4 regions of the Clostridium sartagoforme genome follow, and region 2 is predicted to be linked to each of the others. Evidence: riboswitches for the same ligand, from Rfam matches in the RefSeq annotation. Region 2 holds a riboswitch; each other region holds the start of a gene.

Region 1 (5,817 bases), on a different contig from region 2:
ATAAAGGAATGTTGGATTTTATCCAAGGATAAATTAATTAGAGCTCTTCAAAGATTTGCAAGAGATTTTAATAGAACTTGGTATGGAGACAATAAGGAGTTTTTATACTTAAAGATATTTAATACTCCAAAAGACTTAGGAGAATTTGTTGTAAACTCAAGCTATATGACAACAAATGATAGTGAGTTTAAGGAGCGAACAGGTATAAGTATTTCTGAATGGAAAAACATATGTGAAAAAGCTGACAAAAATAAAAGTGATGGAGAAAGGTTTAAAGATATTCTATTAAAATCACTTACAGAAATAATTTAAGACTAAAATTTATTATTGACAGTATTATTTAGAAATTATATAATTATTATTGTCAATAATATATGCGGGTGTAGCTCAATGGTAGAGCCCTTGCCTTCCAAGCAAGTTACGTGAGTTCGATTCTCATCACCCGCTCCATATGCGTTATTAGCTCAGTTGGTAGAGCACCTGACTCTTAATCAGGGTGTCCCGGGTTCGATCCCCTGATAACGCACCAAAGAGATTACTATGTAATCTCTTTTTTATGTTTAAATCAACTATATTTTGCGTATAACTTTAATTGTTTGTAGAAATATATAATCGTAATATATTGTGAGGGAAAATATAACTGTTGACAATATAAATTTAAGCTGATACTATAATAATGCAAAATTTAAAAGTCTTATCAAGAGTGGTGGAGGGACTGGCCCTTTGAAGCCCAGCAACCAAGGATTTTAATTAATTCTTAAGGTGCTAAATCCTGCAGGATATCCTGATAGATAAGAGGCGAATTATAACTTTTTATATGTGTAATCAAAGCTTCTGTATTCTTGCAGAAGCTTTTTTAAATTTAAACTAAAAATACATACAAATTATTTAATATCAAAAAGGAGAGAAAAGAATTTTGAATAACAAAGGTAATGGGCTGGCTTTACTTCCATTGGGAGTATTTCTATTAGTTTATTTAGGAACATCAATAATTGCAAAAGATTTTTATGCTGTATCTATACTAATCCCTTTCCTAGCAGCAGCTTTAACAGCATTAATCATGAATAAAAAAGTAAAGTTTGATGAGAAAGTAGATATATTTTGTAGAGGTGCAGGAAATACCAATATTTTACTTATGGTAATTATATTTATATTAGCAGGAGCTTTTGCAAAAGTAGCAAAGGATATGGGAGCAGTAGATTCTACTGTTAATTTAGGACTTTCTTTACTGCCAAGTAGTCTTTTAATTCCAGGAATATTTATTATAGGATGTTTCATATCATTATCTATAGGAACATCAATGGGAACTATTGTTGCGCTAGTACCAATAGCTGTTGGAATAGCAGATAAAACTGGAATAGCAACAGCTTTAGCTACAGGAGCGGTGGTTAGTGGAGCGATGTTCGGAGATAACCTTTCTATAATATCAGATACAACTATAGCTGCTACTAGAACACAAGGTTGTGAGATGAAAGATAAATTTAAAATGAACTTTATTATAGTACTTCCAGCTGCAATCATAACTGCAATAATACTTATGTTGCTAACTAAGAGTGCAACAGTTGTAAATTTAGAAGCCTTAGAATTTAATTTGTTTAAAATTTTACCATATATAATTGTAATAGTAACATCATTAATTGGAGTAAATGTAATTATAGTATTATTACTTGGTATTTTATCCTCAGGAATAATAGGATTTATTCTTGGAAGTTTTAATCTTATAGGATTATTTAACTCTATATCCTCAGGAATATTAGGTATGAGTGAACTAATAATAATTTCAATTCTTATAGCAGGAACAATAGAACTTATTAATTTTAATGGTGGAATAGATTTTATTATTAATAAAGGATTAAAAAACTTCAAAACTAAGAGGGGAGCCGAATACGGTATTGCAACATTAGTTAGTTTAGTTGATATTTGTACAGCTAATAATACTGTTGCAATTGTGACTGTAGGACCTATAGCTAAAGATATTTCAAATGAATTTGATTTAGAACCCAAAAGAGTTGCAGGCATAATGGATATGTTTGCATGCGTGTTTCAAGGAGTGATACCATATGGTGCACAATTAATTTCAGCAGCAGGACTTGCCGCTTTATCACCATTTGCAATAATGAAATTTTTATTTTATCCTTATCTTATGGGGATATGTGCTATAATATCTATATACATACATTGGAGAAATAAATAAGGCTATTGTAAAATTAAAATATAAACCAGAAAAAGAAAAGTATGGCTAAATAAAAAAGCCATACTTTTCTTTTAGTGAAAGAGTAAAGATTTTATTTTAAATGCAATCTTCACTCTTTCACTTTTCACTCCCATAACTCAATTGTTTGAGTTATTTCCTAAACTGTAAATTGTTAATCGTTAATTGTCAATTGTAACAAACATATGCTTTGAGAAGAAATTCCTTCACCATTTCCAGTAAATCCAAGGCCTTCTTCAGTAGTTGCCTTGACATTTATTTGGTTTAAATTAATATTTAGTGCATTTGCTATGTTTTCTCTCATTTGTTGAATGAAAGGAGCCATTTTAGGTTTTTGAGCAATAATAGTTGCGTCTATATTGTTAATAGAATATCTATTAACAGAAAGTAGTTTCCCTACCTCTTCTAATAGCTTTATACTTGATATTCCTTTAAACCTTGGATCTGTATCGGGAAAATGTTTTCCAATATCACCAAGAGCTGAGGCACCAAGTAATGAGTCCATAATTGCATGAAGTAGAACATCTGCATCTGAATGACCTAGTAACCCCTTTTCATAAGGAATATTAACACCACCTATTATTAAATCCCTTCCTTCAACTAAACGATGTACATCGTATCCTAATCCTATCCTCACTTTATCACCTCTAAAATAATTATAGAGTTATTTTACCATAAATATTAAAAATAGATATGGTTTAATTAATAATATAAATATATGAGATGATATATATTTTTTTATAACTATTTTTCAATATTATATGAATTTTTTATTATATCTATAGTACTTTTTTAAAAGGATAAATATTAGAATTAATTTTTCTCTTTCTATTTTTAAATATTTTATTAAACAAATGCTTTAATTTAACTTTGAGTTTATAAATAAAATGGATAGTTCTAGAAGAAAGTTTTCGACGCTTAAAAACAAAATCGACATAAATTATTTTCCTATTCATAAGTTACTCCTAAAATATTAATGGATATAAGAGACACAATTATATTAAAAGTATAGTCTTTATGTTATAATATATGATGAATTATTATAAATGTTTATTGGGAGATGAGAAATATGGGAGAAAAAATCAGAAGGCTTATAGGCGTTGTTTTAATTATAGTTGGACTAGCATTAATTGCATCAATTGCTTACAAAAAAATTGAAACATCTAAAAGGCAAAAAGAACTTCAAAATATTTTAGAAGAAGTCATAAATGAAGAACCAAAGAGCAAGGAAGATGGTACAGAAGAAAAATCTATTAATGGATACAAACCAATTGCTTTAATTGAAATTCCTAGTATAAATCTATCTCAAGGACTAGTAGAAGGTATAACTGATGATATTCTACAATATTATTTGGGTCATTTTGCAGATTCGGCAGGACCGGGTGAAAAAGGTAATTTTGCAGTTGCAGGCCATAGAGTATCTGATTATTCAGAAGCCTTTGTAAACTTATATAAGGTAGAAAAGGGAGACAAAATACTAGTTAAAGCTAATAAGAAAGAATATATATATGAAATTACGGATAACTTCATAGTTGATCCAAGCAATGTGGAAGTGCTTGATAATACCAGTGAAGCTACTATTACATTAGTAACCTGTACTGTTGGAGCAAAAGAAAGGGTTATAGTAAAAGGTAATCTTATAGAAACTAAGGATTTATAAAACGGAGGATAATAATGAGCGATTTTCAAAGTGATAAATATAAATTTTCGACTAAATCTCCATCAAGTGTAGCTTTAGAAGAAGTAATAGAGAAAAGAGCAGAAGAAATAGAAAAATTAAGTGAGGATCTTTTAAATTATAAGATACTTATAAAAGATTTAATACATGAAAAGGTATCGTACACTATAAGAAATAAAATTTTGAATATAGCTTATTTTATAATAGAAGATGTAGAATTATTTGAATATCTAAATACAACTAGAAAGTTCCCAATTAATAGAATTCTTAAAAGAACACCAATAGAAAAGGAATTTCTTCAAACTTGGAAAGAATATATTATAACTTATGTTGTTATATTGTCTAATCCTAACTATAAATATATCCAGGAATATATACAAATAGTAGAGGCTATTAATATCCTTGGTGTAGATGAAATATCTCAAATTATGAAAGAAACTGAACATAGAGGAATTATAATTAGTAAGAACTTTAGAAGTGCTATAATATTAACATCTAAAGGTGAGTTTATAAAAGTTAAAGCTGGAAAAGATAATAATATAGGAGAGGATTTTGTTAGTGTAGAAGCTGTTACTATAAAAAAGTACAAATTACAGCTTTCAATACTACTTAGTTTATTTGTATTAGTAATTATTATAGGTGCGTTTAAATATAAATCAATTGATAAAACTATAGTTATAGAAACTACATCAGAAATCACATTAGAGGTAAATAGATTTGATAGAATAGTAGATGCTTACAGTAAAACTGAAAAAGGAAATAATATGTTACTTGAACTAAATGTTAATAATGCCAATATAGATGATTCAGTAAAGAATATATTAAATTATGCTATTAATAATGAAATGATTCCAGAATCAGGAGTAATAGTTACTGTAACAGGAACACCATTAAGCTATGATGCTTTAAAAGATACAGAAAGTTTTATTAAAGAGAAAGAAATTCAAGTTAGGTTAAATAATTCAGGGGATGAACATAAGGTAAGCCCTTAAAATTTATAAAGGTGAGAATAATGAAGCAAAAGAATAATGAAGATAAATATGTAATAATACACAGTGATAGAGGAGCTGAAATAAGACTAAATAAGTTTATAAGCGAAACAGGATTTTGTTCAAGAAGAGAAGCTGATAAACTAATAGAAGCTGGGAGAGTAACTGTAGATGGTATAAATGCAGTTATGGGAACCAAAGTTAAAGAAACGGCAGATGTAAAGGTAGATGGAAAACCTATAAAGAAAGTAGATGAATTAGTATATATTGCTTTAAATAAACCGGTAGGTATTACATGTACTACTGAAAAAAAGGTAAAAGGAAATATAGTAGATTTTATAAATCATAAAAAAAGAATTTTCCCAATTGGAAGATTAGATAAAGATTCACAGGGACTAATACTTTTGACAAATGATGGAGATATAGTTAATAAGATATTAAGAGCTGGAAATAATCATGAAAAGGAATATATAGTTACTGTAAATAAACCAATTGATGATAATTTTATAAAATCTATGTCAAGTGGAGTTAGAATATTAGGGACAGTAACTAAAAAATGTATTGTTATAAAAGAAAATAAGAACACATTTAGAATAATATTAACGCAGGGAATGAATAGGCAAATAAGGAGAATGTGTGAAGCTTTAGGATATAATGTAGTTAAACTAAATAGAATAAGAATAATGAACATAAATTTAGAAACATTAAAAATTGGAGAGTGGAGAAACTTAACTTCAGATGAGCTTAAGGGACTAAATAATTTAATAAGTACATCAGGAAAAACAAAAGAATTTGATAAGTAGGGAGATATTAGTTGCTATACTTAGAACCAGTAGGTGAAGCAAGCAATTAGTATCTCCCTATTAAAATATGATAAAAAATCAAAAAAGTTATCCACAGGGAGCAAAGTGGCTTTGTAAAAGGACTTGTCAACTTTT
Region 2 (5,817 bases):
GGATGCAGTATATGACTATATAGGTAATTATAAAGATGGATATGCAGTAATAAGAAAAACATATGGAAATAAATATAGATATGGTTATTTAAACTTAAAGGGAGGAGAATCTTGTGAAACAAAATATATTGAAGCAAATGATTTTAATGGAGATTATGCATTAGTAAAAATTAAAGATAGAGAATATTCATTAATAGATAATCAATGTAATATTGTAAATACTTATAAGTACGAATATGTAGGTTCATATGGAAATGATATGATGGTATTTTCTATATTATTAGGAGGCCCTTATGGTTATATAAGTAAAGAGGATAGAATAGTTATTAATCCAATTTACTCATATGCTAGAGAATTTATTGATGGAATTTCCATTGTTAGTACATCTAATGAAATAGATAAATATGGAGTAATAGATAAATTAGGGCGACCAATCTATGGAGAAATATATAGTGATATTAAATATTTAGGAGAGGGAAGACTAGCTTTAGGGTTACCAATAGGTAAAACTAAATCAAAAAGTAGAAGCATTTATGCTATTGGAGATGATAAAGGAACTATTTTTACTAAATTCAAGTTTTTTAAAGTAAATAACTTTTCAAATGGAATGGCGTCAGTATCAGACTCAAGAAAAACTTTCTTTATAAATAAGGATGGAAAGGAACTTAATAATTTACCTATATTTTTAGGAAGTGGCAAATTGGATCTACTAGGAGATATAGTACAAGCTTATGTAGATTATTATATCTATTATTTAGCTCAAAATAATAAGATGATTTATGGACCTAATAAAACAATAAATTTAAGTGAAACCTATTCAATTATTATTGAAAAATATAGACCGAATATAAATTATTTAATATATATACCTAATATTTATGGTATGAATGATAAAAATGCTGAGAATCAAATAAATTTAGAGTTGAGGAGATTATCAATTTTTGATCCGCCAAGTGATGATATATATGTTCAAACGCAACTCATAATTACAGATGAAGAAATATTGCCATATAATTATTATGGTAATTTTAAAATATTATTCTATAAAGAGAATTTACTTGTATTAGATTTAGTTGGATATTATTCAGAAATAAATCAAGAATCCATATTACAAGTAAGAAAAACCTGTAGTATTAATTTGCTAACAGGAAAGTTATATAAAATTAAAGATTTATTTAATGAAGGATCAAACTGGGATATTGAGATTAATAATAATATACTAAAAATAATTAATGAAGAACCAAATTATAATTTTATATTTCCGGATTCATTTAAAGGTATAACTGAAAATCAAGACTTTTATATAGATAATGACAATTTATATATTTATTATCATCCAGAAAAAATAGCACCTGAATCAATGGGATTTATAACCTTTACTATACCTCTTAAAAATATAGATAAAATAATCAATAAAGAAGGAGAATTATACAAATTATTAACAGGTTAACATATTAAAGCATCTTAAAAGTCAATCTTTAAGATGCTTTAATAATACACTAATGTAATATACTCTTAAATGATATTTAAATAAATAGGAAACATTATAGTACATTAAGAATAATATATTATATAAAACAATATAACAAAAGATGTTTAGAAGGTAGGTATTTAGAATGGACTATTATAACAATGAATATGAAAACTCAAATTATGAAGAATATTATAAAGGTATGAATAATAAGGATAATTATCCTCAAAATAGTTGCCAAAATAATTGGCAAGAAAATGCAGATTATGATTTTCATAATGTATCAGAAGTTAAACAAGGTAATTTAGCAAGTTATGGAGCTTATCAAAGAGTTCAAGGAGCAGAAAACTTTCAAAATAATAATCAATATTTAGGTGGAGCACGAGGAATTCAAAATCAATGCGGTCAAAATCAAGGTGGACAAAATATTATTCAAAGACCAGGACAAGTAAGAAGATATAATTCATTTTATAATATAAATGGTAGGAACTATGTTATAACTAATAGAAATTTTTATAATAGATATTTTACTAGATATAATCATATTTATGTGAATAATTGTAATCATATAAAAGATTTCTTACGTGACTGTAATATATATCATTTTACTAATCAAACTATCTATGAGGGATGTCAATATCTAGGCTCTAATACAGTTGTTGCAAATAATTGGTGCGGAAATAATAATAATTCTTGTTGCAATAATAATGTATTTTAGTATTTAGAAAAGTATAAGACTTTAATAATAGTGTAGTATTACTATTTTTTATAAATAATAATACTACACTATTTATGAAATATATTTTTTACAAATAATGGCGAAATTGATAGTAATATTCTGAGAAGGTATTTTTTATTTAAATTATATAATATCTAATTTAATAATAATTATTAAATAAATATATGAGGTGTACTAGTAAAATATATTTACAAAAAATTATAAAAAATATATAATTATAAAAAATATAATAATTATCTTATTGAGAGTGGTGGAGGGACTGGCCCTTTGAAACCCAGCAACCTGCTTATAGTGTGGTGCTAAATCCTACAGATTTTTCTGGAAAATAAGAGTAATAGAGTTTTTATATACTTTATATAAGATCCCTTCTTACTTTTAGAAGGGATTTTTTATTTAGATATAATAATAAGAGTTATTATTTTAGTAATACAAGGGGGTTATGTAATGAAAAGAGGCTTCGAAATAATTAGGGATTTAGAAAAAAGAATATTAGTAATTGATGGGGCAATGGGGACAAATATTCAATCATTTATGTTAAAGGAAGAAGATTATAGGGGAAAGTTATTAAAAGATTTTTATTTAGATCAAAAGGGTAATAATGATTTATTAAGTATTACAAAGCCAGAAATAATATATGAAATACATATGGGTTTTCTAGAAGCTGGTGCAGACATAATTGAAACTAATACATTAAATTCTAATAAAATATCACAAAGTGATTTTGGTCTTGAGAGTTTAGTTTATGACTTAAATTATAAAAGTGCTAAGCTAGCTAAAGATGCTTGTGAAGAATTTTATAAGAAGGACGGCAAAAAAAGATATGTTGCCGGATCTATAGGTCCAACCAATAGAATGGCATCGCTATCTCCTAATGTTGAAGATCCAAGTTATAGAAATATATCATTTGATCAATTAAAGAAGGCATATATAGAGCAAATCGATGCTTTAATTGATGGTGGCATTGATTTGGTTTTAATTGAAACAATTTTTGATTCCTTAAATGCAAGGGCTGCTATTATGGCTGCAAATGAGATTTTTAGGATAAAAAATATAACTCTTCCAATAATGATATCTGGAACTATAACAGATAAGTCAGGGAGAATTTTATCAGGACAAAACCTTTCAGCCTTTGCTGTTTCAATGAAAAATGAAAATATAATTTCAATAGGACTAAATTGTTCTTTTGGAGCAAAAGATTTAAATCAATTTATAAAAGAGTTAGCAGAAACACAGAATTTATTTATATCAGTTTATCCAAATGCAGGATTACCAAATGAATTAGGATTTTATGAGGAGTCACCTGAAATTACTTCAAAGTGTATTGAAGAAATGTTGAAAGCTGGGTATTTAAATATTGTTGGTGGCTGTTGTGGTACTACTTATGAGCATATAAAAGCAATTGCTAATGTAGCTAAAAATTATAGACCAAGAGTTGTTAAAGAAATTAAAAGAGAAAGTGTGTATAGTGGATTAGAAATAACAAAATCAAATAGAGAATCTAATTTTGTTAACATTGGAGAAAGGACGAATGTTTCTGGATCTTTAAAGTTTGCAAGACTTATTAGAGAAAAGAAATATGAAGAAGCTCTTGAAATTGCTAAAGAACAAGTTGAAAATGGAGCTCAAATAATAGATGTAAATTTTGATGATGGACTTTTAGATAGTGAAAAAGAAATGGAATATTTTTTAAAACTATTGGCTTCAGAACCAGATATTTCTTTAAAGCCTATAATGATTGATTCGTCAAGATGGGAAGTTATAGAAAATGGACTTAAAGTGATTCAAGGAAAACATATAGTAAATTCTATTTCTTTAAAGAATGGAGAAAAAGATTTTCTAGATAAGGCAGGGATTATTAAGGATTTTGGAGCAGCAGTTGTAGTAATGGCTTTTGATGAAAATGGGCAAGCAGACAGTTATGAAAAAAAGATTAATATATGTAAAAGAGCCTATGAGCTTTTAGTAAATAAAATTAACTTTCCTCCAGAAGATATAATATTTGATCCAAATATTTTAGCGATAGCAACAGGAATTGATGAACATAATAACTATGCTGTAGATTTTATAAATGCAACTAAATGGATAAAGGAAAATTTACCATATGCTAAGGTTTCAGGAGGAGTAAGTAATTTATCTTTTTCTTTTAGAGGTAATAATAAGATAAGAGAAGCTATGCATTCAGTCTTTTTATATCATGCTATAAAAAATGGTATGGATATGGGAATTGTAAATCCAAGTATGATACAAATATATGATGATATTCCTAAAGATTTACTTAAGTTAGTTGAAGATGTTATATTAAATAAATTTGAAGGGGCTAGCGAGAAACTATTAGAAGAAGCTATTTTATATAAAAACAATTTAAAAGAAGATAAAGAAAATAAAGAAAATTGGAGAAGTCTAGCTTGTAAAAAAAGATTAGAGTATTCAATAGTTAAGGGAATTACTAATTATATAGATGAAGATTTAAAGGAAGCCATAACTTTATATGAAAGACCTTTAGATATAATAGAGGGCCCATTGATGGATGGCATGAAAAAGGTAGGTACATTGTTTGGTGATGGAAAAATGTTTTTACCTCAAGTTGTAAAATCAGCAAGAGTTATGAAGAGAGGAGTTGCATATTTAACACCATATATAGACACTGAAAAAAATGGAGAGTTTACAAGAGATGGAAAGATATTAATTGCTACTGTAAAAGGTGATGTTCATGATATAGGTAAAAATATAGTAAGTGTTGTTTTATCTTGTAATAACTTTGAAGTTATAGATTTAGGAGTCATGGTTCCTTGTGAAGAAATAATAGATAAAGCAATAGAGGAAAATGTTGATATAATTGGATTAAGTGGGCTAATAACGCCATCTTTAAATGAAATGATAACTGTGGCTAAGGAAATGGAAAAGAGAGGTCTAAATATTCCACTTATAATTGGTGGAGCAACTACTTCTAAGATCCATACAGCATTAAAGATAGACCCAAATTATAGTGGTCCAGTAATATATGGATATGATGCATCTAAAACAGTTGAAATTTGCAAAATATTAGTATCCAAAGAAAAATTTAAATTTATAAAGGAAACTAAAGAAAATTATAAAATTCAAAGAGAAAATTATGAAAATGTTAAAACTGAATTTATTTCTCTAAAGGAAGCAAGGGAAAATAAATTGAAAATAGATTGGAGCAGTACAAATATAAAAAAACCAAATTTTTTAGGTGTTAAAGGTATATATGATTATACTATTAAAGATGTAAGGCCTTTTATAGACTGGAGCTTCTTTTTTGCAGCCTGGGGAATGAAAATGAGATTCCCTCAAATTCTAAAAGATAGTACTTATGGGGAACAAGCAAAGAAAATTTATTTAGAAGCAAATAAGTTATTAGATGATTTAGAAAATAATCAAATAGTAAAGCTTAAGGGCGTATTTGGATTGTTTAAAGCAAGTTCTGCTCAAGATGATATAAATATTTTTGATAAGGACAACAATTTAATAGAAACTTTTAATATGTTTAGGCAACAAAAGAAAAATAAAAATAATATCAATCTTTGTTTAAGTGATTATATAGCTCCTGAAGAATTAAAAATTGATGATTATATTGGAGCATTTT
Region 3 (5,817 bases), on a different contig from region 2:
TGGCATAATTTCTATTACTGGGCCTTTTGCACAAAATCCAAAGCATCCAGTCATTATTACTTTAATTTCATCTTTTAAATTTAGCCTATCTATTTCTTCATTGAAAGCTCTGCTAATATTATCAGCATTTGAAGCTTTACATCCTGGTCCTCCACAAATTAATATATGTCTTTCTTTTATTTCACCATTATTATATTTTTCAGGATTCTCTCTAACCTCTATATTCTTTTTAAATTCTTGAACTCTTTCTAATAAATCATTGTAATTATTTATTCTCTCCATATTAACCTTGCTCCCTTAGATTATTTATTAATTCATTTACTTGAGGTTTAGTAAAATATCCATAAACTTTATCATTTACAAGCACTACTGGTGCAATAGCACATGATCCGACACATCTTAAAGTATCTAAAGTAAATAATCCATCTTTGGTAGTTTCGCCTTCTTTTATGCCTAATATTTTTTTAAAATCCTCTAATATATCACAAGCTCCTCTTACAAAACAAGCAGTTCCTGTACATATACTTATTACATATTTGCCTTTTGGTTCGGTTGAAAAATAGGAATAAAATGTTACTACACCATATACTTTAGATGCTGGTATATTTAGCATAGAAGCAATATACTCCTGAACCTCTCTTCCTAAATATCCATATAAGCCTTGTGCATGATGAAGTACCGCAATCAAAGAACTTTCATCATCATTCCCATTCTGGATAAATAATTCTAACTCCTTAAATTTACCACATGTATTTCTCAAACTATCTCCCCCGTATCTTTTTCTTAATATTATAAATTTTCAAAATATTTTAATAATTAAATGGTATCATATTTCTATTTATTTTGAAATATGTAAAAATTTATATATTCACTTTATTTATTTAATATTATGTTCTATTATAATTTATACATAAAAATAAAAGAGTTATATTCTATATAATATTTATTAGAATATGACTCTTTTATGTATAATTTTTATTTTTGTTATTAAAATTTAATTATTAATTTATTCTTCTCCATAGATATTTAGTGAAAAACCAGATTTCAATGCTTCTTTAGCATATTCCTTTGCTCCAAATAATGATAAATCCTTATAGTTTCCACATTGAATTTCATTAGCTGCAGGTATTTCTGTTGCATTCAAAATTTCTTTTAATGAAAATTCCAATTCACTCTTTATTTCATAAGGTTCTATATCTCCCCAAATAGTCAAATAAAATCCTGTTCTACATCCCATTGGTGATAAATCTATTATTCCTTCTAATCTTCCTCTTAATTCATGAGCTAGAAGATGTTCTAATCCATGCATTGCTGCTGTACCAAAAGCTTCTTTGTTAGGTTGTAAAAATCTAATATCAAATTTAGTTACCTTATCTCCTTTTTCCCCTGTTAATAAACAACACTTTCTAATATAAGGAGCTTTAACTATTCTATGATCTAATTCAAAACTTTCTACCTTTTCCATATTTCATCCTCCATATAGATATTTAACTTTTTTATTTAGTATCATATATATATTAACTAATTTATTACTTTTTCACAATTATTAATAGTATCCAATATAGAAAATATATTTGTACTTATTCTCTTAGCAACATATGCATTATTCATTGTATATAAATGGACTCCATCAACACCACTTGATATTAAATCTATTATTTGCTCAATAGCATATGCGATTCCTGCATCTCTTAAGGCTTCTGGATTATATTCGTATTTATTCATTATTTTAATGAACTTTTTAGGTAGTTTAGCTCCACATAACGATACAATCCTTTTTATTTGTTTAGTATTAATAACAGGCATTATTCCTGCTTGTATTGGAATATCTATATTGTACTCATTAGTTTTATCTAAGAAATTATAAAAATACTCGTTATCAAAAAACAGTTGAGATATTAAATGCGTTGCTCCTGAATCTTGCTTTTTCTTCAAAATTTTAAATTCTGTATCTAAATCTACAGTATTTAAATGCCCTTCTGGATAACAAGCTCCCACTATATTAAAATCATTTCTTTTCTTAATGTGACTTATAAGATCACTTGCATAATTAAATTCACTAATTCCATCATAATTACTTGGAATATCTCCCCTTAATGCCAATATATTTTCTATTCCTGATTCCTTTAAATTATTTAGTATATAATCAACTTGAGTTTTAGTTGAATTTATACAAGTTAAATGCGCTAAAGCCTCTATACCATATTTCTTTTTTACTACTGAAGAAATTTCACATGTCATATTCTTTGATAAACTCCCACCTGCCCCATAAGTTACACTAATAAAATCTGGCTTTAAATCTTTTAATTCCTCTAAGGTATTGTAAATTATATCGATTTTTGATTCTTGCTTTGGTGGAAATATCTCAAAAGAAAAAACCACCTCTTTTTCATTAAATAAATTCTTAATATTCATATTTTCCCCCCATTTTATTGCTTAAATATTTTAACAAAAGCGCAAAACACTTTTTAAGTTCACAGTTTACAAGGCATAATTCACAGTTGTTTATTTAGTGAATACTTGATAAGAAGTAGTGAAAATTATAGGAATAATTCACCAAAATTAAGTTTTAAAAACTATTATAATTTTTTAGGCAATAAAAAATACCCAAAGATAACACTTGGGTATTAATATATTGCCTATAAATTACCCTTATCTAACAGGAATTAGCACCACACAATAGAAATATATAAATTAAAATCACTTATTACATTTCACCTTTGTAGGTTGCCGGGTTTCTCAGGGCCAGTCCCTCCACCACTCTTGATAAAGTCTTAGTATATTCTTTTTTATAATTATAAAGTATTTTATATCTTGTGTAAATAATACTATTAATTAAATATGGCTAATCTTTAGTTATCATCTTTAAACATAGCCATAATTATTTCATCATAATATCTTCCATTTCTATATATCTCTTTTTTTAATATTCCTTCTTCTTTAAATCCAACCTTCTTATAACATGCTATTGCTCTATTATTAAATGAAAATACATTAAGTTTTATTTTATTCATGTTAACTTCTTCAAAAATAAACTTGATTAGTACTTTTAGTGCATCACTTCCATATCCCTTGCCCCAATATTCTTTATCTCCAATCATTATTCCCACTACACAAGTTCTATTTTTTACATCACATTCATTAATACTGCATCCGCCTATATATTTTCCAGTTTTTAAATCCTCAATTGCAAAATCATAAGTAAAATCCGTATTTGCTTTTCTACTTCTTACCCACTCTTCTTCTTGCCATTTAGTCATAGGAAATGGGATTGCAGAGTCCATAAGTTTTTTTACTTCTTCATTATTTATATATACTGTTGCCTTTTCTATATCTTCTTCCTTATATGCTCTTAGTTTTACTAACTGACCACTATACATAATAAGCCCCCCCTTTTATATTAATTAGTTCAGAATGCACAATTCGCGGTTCACAGTTTTTTGGTAAAGTACACAGGTATCAAGAAACAAGTTGTGATGTAAATTGAGAACCAATCTATATAACAACTTGTATCCGTTAACTGTTACCTGTCCTATTACTGTTCCCTATAACATAGAAACACCCGTGCACTGAAATAAATATTAATTCTTAATTAAAAGTAATACTATCGAAATTATACTAAAAGCTAAGCTAACCATATTTATATATGTTACAACTTGCTTTGGAGTAAATCCCTTTGCTTCTAATCTATAATGTATTTGACTTCTATCTGCTTGATACACAGGTTTTCCATCTAAAAACCTTTTTATTATAACAAATATATTATCAAAAATAGGTATTGCAAGAGCTAAAATAGGTATAAATAAACTCATTAGAGTAGCTTGTTTAAAAGCTCCATCTAAAGCTATTATACTTAAGATAAACCCTAAAAAATTAGCTCCTGAATCTCCCATAAAAACCTTTGCTGGATATTTATTGTACATTAAAAAGCCCAGTGTTACTCCTGATACTATTAATGACATACTAATTGATTCACTTTGCTTTAATATTATGGCTGCTCCTGCAAAAGTTATAGATGATATCAAAGACAATCCCCCTGCTAAGCCATCCATACCATCAGACCAATTTATAACCGTTGTTACGCCAAAGATCCATGTCATAGTTAGTATAAATTGTAGTACTCCTGATAATTGTATGTAAATTCCTGTAAATGGATTTGTAAATCCTCTAAACACTATTCCAGATTTAAAAACTATAAATGCCGCTAATAATTGAATTATTAACCTTGGGTATATAGGGAACTCTTTTCCTCTAGTCTTAAAAGTATCATCTATTAAACCTATTGCTAATATTAATAAAGCACCTGCAAATATCCATAACTTTTCATCTATTGCTGTATATCTATTAATAAAAAAATATACTATAAAGAAGCTTATAAACATAGATAAGCCACCACAAAGTGGAATTTCTCTTCCATGCTTTTTTCTTTTAGTTGGTTTATCTGTAAAACTATATTTAAAAGATACTTTAATTAAAATTGGTGTTATTAAATATACTATCAAAAAAGATAATATAAAGGATATTGCATATATCATAATTTTCTCCTTGATTTCTCACGTCTATCATTCATTAAGTTACTAAAATTCATTACTTTATTATACTATTAATAGGCATATTTATCAATTACAAAACTGTTACGTTTATTATGTAATTAAACAACATATAATGTAGCTTATATATGTAAACAAAATTAAGGAGATGTTTTCACATCTCCTTAATTTCTTGCTTCTATCATATCTTTAACTTTCATAAGTCTAGTTAAAGCTCCTCTTTCATTTTCATCCAGCTTCATTCTTATATATTTTATAGTTTCTTGTAATGAAGGAATGGTCATATATTCAAGAGCATTAACCCTTCTTCTTGTCTTTTCTATTTCATCTGCCATAAGCTGAGTTGATTTTTCTACTTCTGCAAGTTCTAATAACTTTGGTAATATTTTATATAGCTTAGCTATTGAATCATCTAATTCAGATGATGTACTTGCAAAACCGTATGGAAATATACTTCCTTCATCTCCCTCAAGCTGTCTATGGAATTTCATCTCTGGAACATTAACACTCATTATATTTTTAGTTCCTACTTCAACAGATATACTCTCTTTTGGATAAGCTACTGCTTCTTCTAAAAATTCTGAGCTCATAACAGCTCTAGCCATAACAAAATCTTTAAGAGAACCTTGTAATTCTTCTTCTACAGATTTTCTTAATTCATTATTGTATTTGACAAGATTAACGAATTGCCTCATAAGCTCATCTTGTTTATCCTTTAAAAGTTTATGTCCTCTTGTAGCTGTAGCTAATCTTTTTTTCAGCTTAGACATCTCCATTCTAGTAGGATTTACATTTAATCTTGCCATGGCTATTCTTCATCTCCCTTTGGCATATACTTTTCTAAGTATTCATCTCTTATTCTCTTAAGTTCTGTTCTTGGAAGTATTTTTAGAAGCTTCCATCCTAATTGTAAAGTTTCTTCTATACTTCTATTCGTTGTAAAGCCTTGAGATACATATTGCTCCTCAAATGCTTCTGCAAACTTAGCATATTGCTTATCTACATCTGATAAAGCTGATTCACCTAAAATTACTGATAACTCTTTTGCCTGCTTACCTTGTGCATAAGCTGAGAATAATTGGTTCATTGTATCAGCATGATCTTCTCTAGTTTTGTTCTTACCAATACCTTTATCTTTAAGTCTTGAAAGTGATGGTAATACATCTATAGGAGGCATAATTCCTTTCTTGTATAACTCTCTTGAAAGAATTATTTGTCCTTCTGTAATATATCCAGTTAAGTCTGGAATTGGATGAGTTTTATCTTC
Region 4 (5,817 bases), on a different contig from region 2:
TAAGGCTCCTAATTTAATTGGATGGGATAATTTCAATGTAAAAAAGTATATAGAAAGTAAAACTGAGTTGAAAACCAAGGTAAACAACGATGCAAATGTTGCTGGACTTGCAGAAGCAATGATAGGATGTGCAAAAGGAGCTGAAAGTGTATTTTATATCACTGCATCAACAGGTGTTGGTGGAGCTTTAATAATAAATAATAAGATAGTAAATGGTGCAAATAGCTTTGCAGGAGAAATATGCAATTTGATAATAAATGAAGATAAATATAGTCATTCAGGTTTAGTTCAAGGTGGGCTTGAAGGACAATGTAGTGGACCAAATATTGCAAGAAAAGCAAGTGAAGTTCTTGGAAGAAGTATAGAAACACCAGAAGTTTTTGAATTATATAAAAATAATAATGAAGAAATAAAAGTTTTAGTTGATGAATTATGTGAAAATTTATCAAAGGGAATTTCAAATATAATATCAGTTGTTGACCCTGAAGTTATAGTTTTAGGAGGCTCTGTAATTTTATATAACCAATCACTTATTGAAATAATAATAGAAAAGGTTAAAGAAAAGGTTAAAGAAAAGGTAATAAATAAAGACAAGGTAGATATAAGAGTAGCAAAAATTGGAGATGATGCTGGGCTTAAAGGAGCAGGATTTTTAATAGAATAACATGAAAATAATGTTAATATATAATAATATAAATTTTGATTCTAATCACATAAAGTTCCAAGGTGAATTCTTATAATAAAAATATAGAATTTACTTAAAAGCTAGTAAAGATAGAAATAGTGTAAAGATTGATATGAAAAACAGACATATATAATTTATAAAACACTATAAATTTAGGAGGAATAGAAATGGGAAAAGAATTCAAAATTAAAAATGATATTTATGGAGTTGGAATTATAGATGATAGAGATGTTCCATTTCATAGATTAGTATTAGATGGTACAACTTATAACAGTTATTTATTAAAAACAGAAAAACCAACAGTAATAGATACAGTAGATTTAATATACACAAGAGAATATGTAGAAAATTTAAAATCAATTATTGATTTAAAGGATATAGAATATATAGTTATAAATCATACAGAACCAGACCATTCAGGTGCTTTGGGAGGACTTGCAAGACAAGCTGTTAATGCAACTGTAGTTTGTAGTGAAAAAGCTGTTTATCACTTAAAAGAATTATATAAAATTGAAGAAAAAAGATTTTTAGTTGTAGGTGATGGAGATACCCTTGATATTGGAGGAAAAACCTTATTATTTAAAATGACTCCATATCTTCACACAGAAGAAACTATGATAACTTACTGTAAGGAAGATAAGGTATTATTCCCTTGTGATATATTTAGTACACATTTAAAAGCTAAGGAATATCTTTCAAGCAAGGCAAATACAGATATAACAGAAGCTTTTACTGTATATTACGATTTAATAATGTCACCACATAAAAAGTATGTAAGACCAATGATTTCAGCAGTTAAAGAGCTTGATATAGATATAATAGCGCCTTCTCATGGATATATACTAGATGAAAATATTGAAAAATATATTTCTATATATGATGAAAAGAGTAAAGAAACTAAAAAAGGTAAAAAAGCCACAATAGTTTATACAACAATGAGAAATTCAACAAAGGGAATTGCAGACAAATTTAAAAAAGAATTTGAAGCAGAAGATATTGAAGTATTAGTATTAAATCCAGATAAGACTGATGAAGAAGAAATATTAGAAGCTATTAAAAGTTCAGATGCAATATTATTTGGTACATCAACAAAATATGGTGATTTAATAGGTTCAATTGAAAATGTATTAAAGAAATTAAAGGATATAAACTTAGAAGGCAAGGTAGCTTGTGCATTTGGATCCTTTGGATGGAGTGGGGAACCAATAGAAATAATTCAAGATTATTTAAATGAAACTAATGCTAATGTTTTAAACACATCTTCAATAATAAAATCAACAGGTATGATTGATACTAAATTCCCTGTAAGAGTTAGATTCTCCCTTAATGAAGAATCAGAAAAAGATGTAGAAAGAGCAGCAGATTATATAAGTTCAATATTATAAATTTAATATATTAAATATGGAGGAATTATTATGAAAAGTTTTATATGTGATGTATGTGGGTATATATATGATCCAGAAGTAGGGGATCCAGATAATGGGGTAGAAGCAGGAACTGCATTTGCAGATGTGCCAGAAGATTGGCTTTGTCCTCTTTGTGGAGTAGGTAAAGATGAATTCTCGGAAGTGGATTAGTTATATATTATAAACAGCTTAAAGACTAAAGAGGTAAATAAAATATGATTTTAAAGAAGCCCTTTGCTAATTTAATTATTAGTTGGGGCTTATTTTTTATTGTGTACAAAGAGAAACTTTTCTGATAATAACTTAGTATTTGAAAAACTAATATAAAAAATATATAAAAAAAGAAATCGAAGAGATATAATTATATTAAATAAGGGCGTAACTATGAATGGAAAAACAATGTAAAAGCTAAATCTAATAATAAAAAATAAAATTTTATAATATTGAAATGAGGAGTGAAAATATGCACAGTGTAAACGAAGACAGATATAAAAAGATGAAATATATTAGATGTGGGAGTAGCGGATTATTGCTGCCAAGAGTGGCTTTAGGATTATGGCATAATTTTGGATCGGTAGACCCTATGGAAAATCAAAAGGCAATCATATTTGAAGCTTTTAATAATGGAATAACACATTTTGATTTAGCAAACAACTATGGACCTATATATGGATCTGCTGAAGAAAATTTTGGTAGAATATTAAAAAATAATCTTAGTAGTTATAGAGATGAAATGATAATATCTACTAAAGCAGGTTATGATATGTGGCCTGGTCCTTATGGTAATGGTGGTTCAAGAAAATACTTGATTTCAAGCTTAGACCAAAGTTTAAAAAGAATGAGTTTAGATTATGTTGATATATTTTACCATCATAGACCAGATCCAAATACACCTTTAGAAGAAACAATGTCAGCTTTAACTGATATAGTTAAACAAGGAAAAGCACTATATGTAGGATTATCAAATTATCATCCTAAAGAATTAAAAGAAGCTTCTAAAATATTAAAGGAAAACAAGACTCCATGCCTTATTCATCAATTTAGCTACAGTATGTTTAATCGTTGGAGTGAAGTTGAAGGCTTGCATGAAGTTCATAGAGAAGAAGGAATAGGATCAATAGCATTTTCACCTTTAGCTCAAGGAGTATTGACTAATAAATATCTTAAGGGAATTCCAGAAGATTCAAGGGCTAAAAAAATAAGTAGTAGATTTTTAAATGAAAAAGATATAACTACTGAAAAAATTAATAAGCTAATGGAATTAAACAAAATAGCAGAAAGTAGAAATCAAAGTTTAGCACAAATGGCTTTAGCTTGGGTATTAAGAGATGATTTGGTTACAACAGTTCTTATTGGAGCTAGTAAGCCAGAGCAAATAATAGACAATAAAAATATAATAAATAATTTAGTTTTTAGTGGCAGGGAAATCGAAATGATTGAAGCAATATTGAATTCAAAATAAAATTATTTACTAGATTAATTATCTAAAAAAAGAAATAAAACTATTGACATGAAAAATATATAGGGATATAATACGAAACAAGAACAAAAATTAAATAAGTTTTTATCAAGAAAGACGGAGGGACTGGCCCTATGAAGTCTGGCAACCTGAATTATATTATAATTATATTAGTTATAATTATAAGCTTTTATAGTTTAAGGTGCTAAATCCTGCAGATGTAATTGCATCTGAAAGATAAGAATGAGAAAAATATATATGTGTATAATACACTGCTTTCTTATTTTTAGGAAAGCAGTTTTTTTTATTCCTTAGGAAATTATGAATAGTTTAAAATTTGAGTAATGTGATTACTTGAAGCTAAGAAACAAAACAAACAAAATTATATGTGTCCACTTTTTTGGGGCAAAAGGAGGGAAAATATGATTATATTAAAAAATTTACACAAAACCTATGAATCAAAAGCTAATAAAATAGAAGCAGTTAAGGATGTAACACTAAATATTAATAAAGGTGAAATTTATGGAATTATAGGATTTAGTGGAGCAGGAAAATCAACATTAGTTAGATGTATAAACTTTTTAGAAAAACCAACTAATGGACAAGTAGTTATAGATGGGAAAGATTTAAGTACTTTATCAAATAAGGAACTTAGAGAAGAAAGAAAAAAGATAGGAATGATATTTCAGCATTTTAATTTGATGAAATCTAGAACAGTATTTGAAAATATAGCTTATCCACTTAAAGGGAGTAGTTACTCAAAAGAAGAGATAAAAAATAAAGTTAAAGATTTATTAAAACTTGTTGAACTTGATGACAAGGCAGATTCTTATCCATCTCAATTAAGTGGAGGACAAAAACAAAGGGTTGGAATTGCAAGAGCTTTAGCAAATGATCCAAAGGTTTTGCTTTGTGATGAAGCAACTAGTGCCTTAGATCCACAAACCACAAAGTCTATATTAAAACTTTTAAAAGAAGTAAATAAAAAGTTTGGAATAACAATAGTAATAATAACTCATGAAATGCAAGTTGTTAAAGAAATATGTACAAGGGCAGCAGTTATGGAAAATGGTAAGGTAGTTGAGGAAGGAAGTATATTTAAAATATTCTCAGAGCCTAAAGAAAAAGTTACAAAAAACTTTATAGATAGTACATCTTCACTAAGCAATATATATGATTTGATAGAAAATAAATCTTCAGTTGTAGATATTAAAGAAAATGAAAAAATTTTAAAATTAAAATATATAGAAAACAGTACAACAGAGCCAATAATTTCAATAGTATCCAGAGAATTTAATGTAGATACCAATATAATATTTGGGAATATAGAAATAATTCAAGAATCTCCGCTGGGGGGACTTGTTGTAATAATAAGAGGTGAAGAAGCCAAGATTAATAATGTTATAAGTTATTTACAAGAAAATAATGTAGAAGTTGAGGTGATTAAAGATGGAAGGCTTAGTGCAAAAATTACTGCCTAATGTAATAACAAAGATACCAGATATATTCAAGGCTACAGGAGAAACACTAATTATGATTTTAGTAGCAGGCCTTATATCATTTGTTATAGGAATTATTTTAGGAGTCATATTAGTAGTAACGAGAGAAGGAAATATATTAGAAAATAAACCAGTATATTTTGTTTTAGAAAAAGTAATAAATATAACTAGATCAATACCATTTATTATATTATTAGCAGCTGTTATACCATTAACTAGGGCCATAGTAGGAACAGCTATAGGAACAAAAGGTTCCTTTGTACCATTAGTTTTAGGAACAATACCATTTTTTGCAAGGCAAATAGAAAGTGCTTTATCTGAAACTGATAAGGGGATAATAGAAGCTGCTGAAGCAATGGGATCATCACCATTTGAAATAATTTTTAGAGTATATTTAAAAGAAGGTGTACCAAACATCGTAAGGGCTACAACAATAACTTTTGTAAGCTTAGTTGGATTAACAGCTATGGCAGGTTCAGTGGGAGGAGGTGGTCTTGGAGATTTAGCAATTAGATATGGATATCAAAGATATCAAGTAGATATAACTTTTGTAACTGTTATAATCCTACTTATTTTAGTAAATATAATTCAAGGGGCAGGAAATATAATAATAAAAAAAACAACACATTAAAATTAAGCAATAAGAAATAAATTAAAAGGGGCGTTAAAATATGAAAACAAGAAAATTATTAAATATTATAATATCAGGAACATTACTTTTATCATTGGCAGGATGCCAAGGGGCAAAGACAGAGAATACAGATGGAA

What was found. Region 2 has a riboswitch for S-adenosylmethionine ahead of metH (methionine synthase). Riboswitches for the same ligand answer to the same signal wherever they lie in the genome.
Region 1: another riboswitch for S-adenosylmethionine. It lies ahead of ABDZ60_RS04095 (Na+/H+ antiporter NhaC family protein); the one in region 2 lies ahead of metH (methionine synthase).
Region 3: another riboswitch for S-adenosylmethionine. It lies ahead of metF (methylenetetrahydrofolate reductase [NAD(P)H]); the one in region 2 lies ahead of metH (methionine synthase).
Region 4: another riboswitch for S-adenosylmethionine. It lies ahead of ABDZ60_RS04975 (methionine ABC transporter ATP-binding protein); the one in region 2 lies ahead of metH (methionine synthase).

The regions. Positions count from the first base shown of each region.
Region 1 covers NZ_BAAACH010000011.1:68,544-74,360, forward strand. Annotated here, with positions in the region: gene ABDZ60_RS04080 (hypothetical protein) at 1-312, shown strand, start outside; tRNA gene ABDZ60_RS04085 (tRNA-Gly) at 377-450, shown strand; tRNA gene ABDZ60_RS04090 (tRNA-Lys) at 454-529, shown strand; SAM riboswitch class I at 692-798, shown strand; gene ABDZ60_RS04095 (Na+/H+ antiporter NhaC family protein) at 917-2,194, shown strand; gene ispF (2-C-methyl-D-erythritol 2,4-cyclodiphosphate synthase) at 2,367-2,849, opposite strand; gene ABDZ60_RS04105 (class D sortase) at 3,282-3,872, shown strand; gene ABDZ60_RS04110 (anti-sigma factor domain-containing protein) at 3,887-4,882, shown strand; gene rluF (23S rRNA pseudouridine(2604) synthase RluF) at 4,903-5,682, shown strand.
Region 2 covers NZ_BAAACH010000032.1:126,681-132,497, reverse strand. Annotated here, with positions in the region: gene ABDZ60_RS12710 (WG repeat-containing protein) at 1-1,450, shown strand, start outside; gene ABDZ60_RS12705 (hypothetical protein) at 1,617-2,189, shown strand; SAM riboswitch class I at 2,446-2,542, shown strand; gene metH (methionine synthase) at 2,655-5,817, shown strand, end outside.
Region 3 covers NZ_BAAACH010000037.1:187,178-192,994, forward strand. Annotated here, with positions in the region: gene ABDZ60_RS14825 (NADH-ubiquinone oxidoreductase-F iron-sulfur binding region domain-containing protein) at 1-282, opposite strand, end outside; gene ABDZ60_RS14830 (NADH-quinone oxidoreductase subunit NuoE family protein) at 284-760, opposite strand; gene ABDZ60_RS14835 (S-ribosylhomocysteine lyase) at 1,007-1,465, opposite strand; gene metF (methylenetetrahydrofolate reductase [NAD(P)H]) at 1,522-2,415, opposite strand; SAM riboswitch class I at 2,650-2,773, opposite strand; gene ABDZ60_RS14845 (GNAT family N-acetyltransferase) at 2,853-3,380, opposite strand; gene ABDZ60_RS14850 (MraY family glycosyltransferase) at 3,582-4,535, opposite strand; gene ABDZ60_RS14855 (V-type ATP synthase subunit D) at 4,715-5,356, opposite strand; gene ABDZ60_RS14860 (V-type ATP synthase subunit B) at 5,359-5,817, opposite strand, start outside.
Region 4 covers NZ_BAAACH010000011.1:298,263-304,079, forward strand. Annotated here, with positions in the region: gene ABDZ60_RS04955 (ROK family protein) at 1-664, shown strand, start outside; gene ABDZ60_RS04960 (FprA family A-type flavoprotein) at 853-2,070, shown strand; gene rd (rubredoxin) at 2,101-2,262, shown strand; gene mgrA (L-glyceraldehyde 3-phosphate reductase) at 2,555-3,553, shown strand; SAM riboswitch class I at 3,653-3,794, shown strand; gene ABDZ60_RS04975 (methionine ABC transporter ATP-binding protein) at 3,973-5,031, shown strand; gene ABDZ60_RS04980 (methionine ABC transporter permease) at 5,000-5,680, shown strand; gene ABDZ60_RS04985 (MetQ/NlpA family ABC transporter substrate-binding protein) at 5,721-5,817, shown strand, end outside.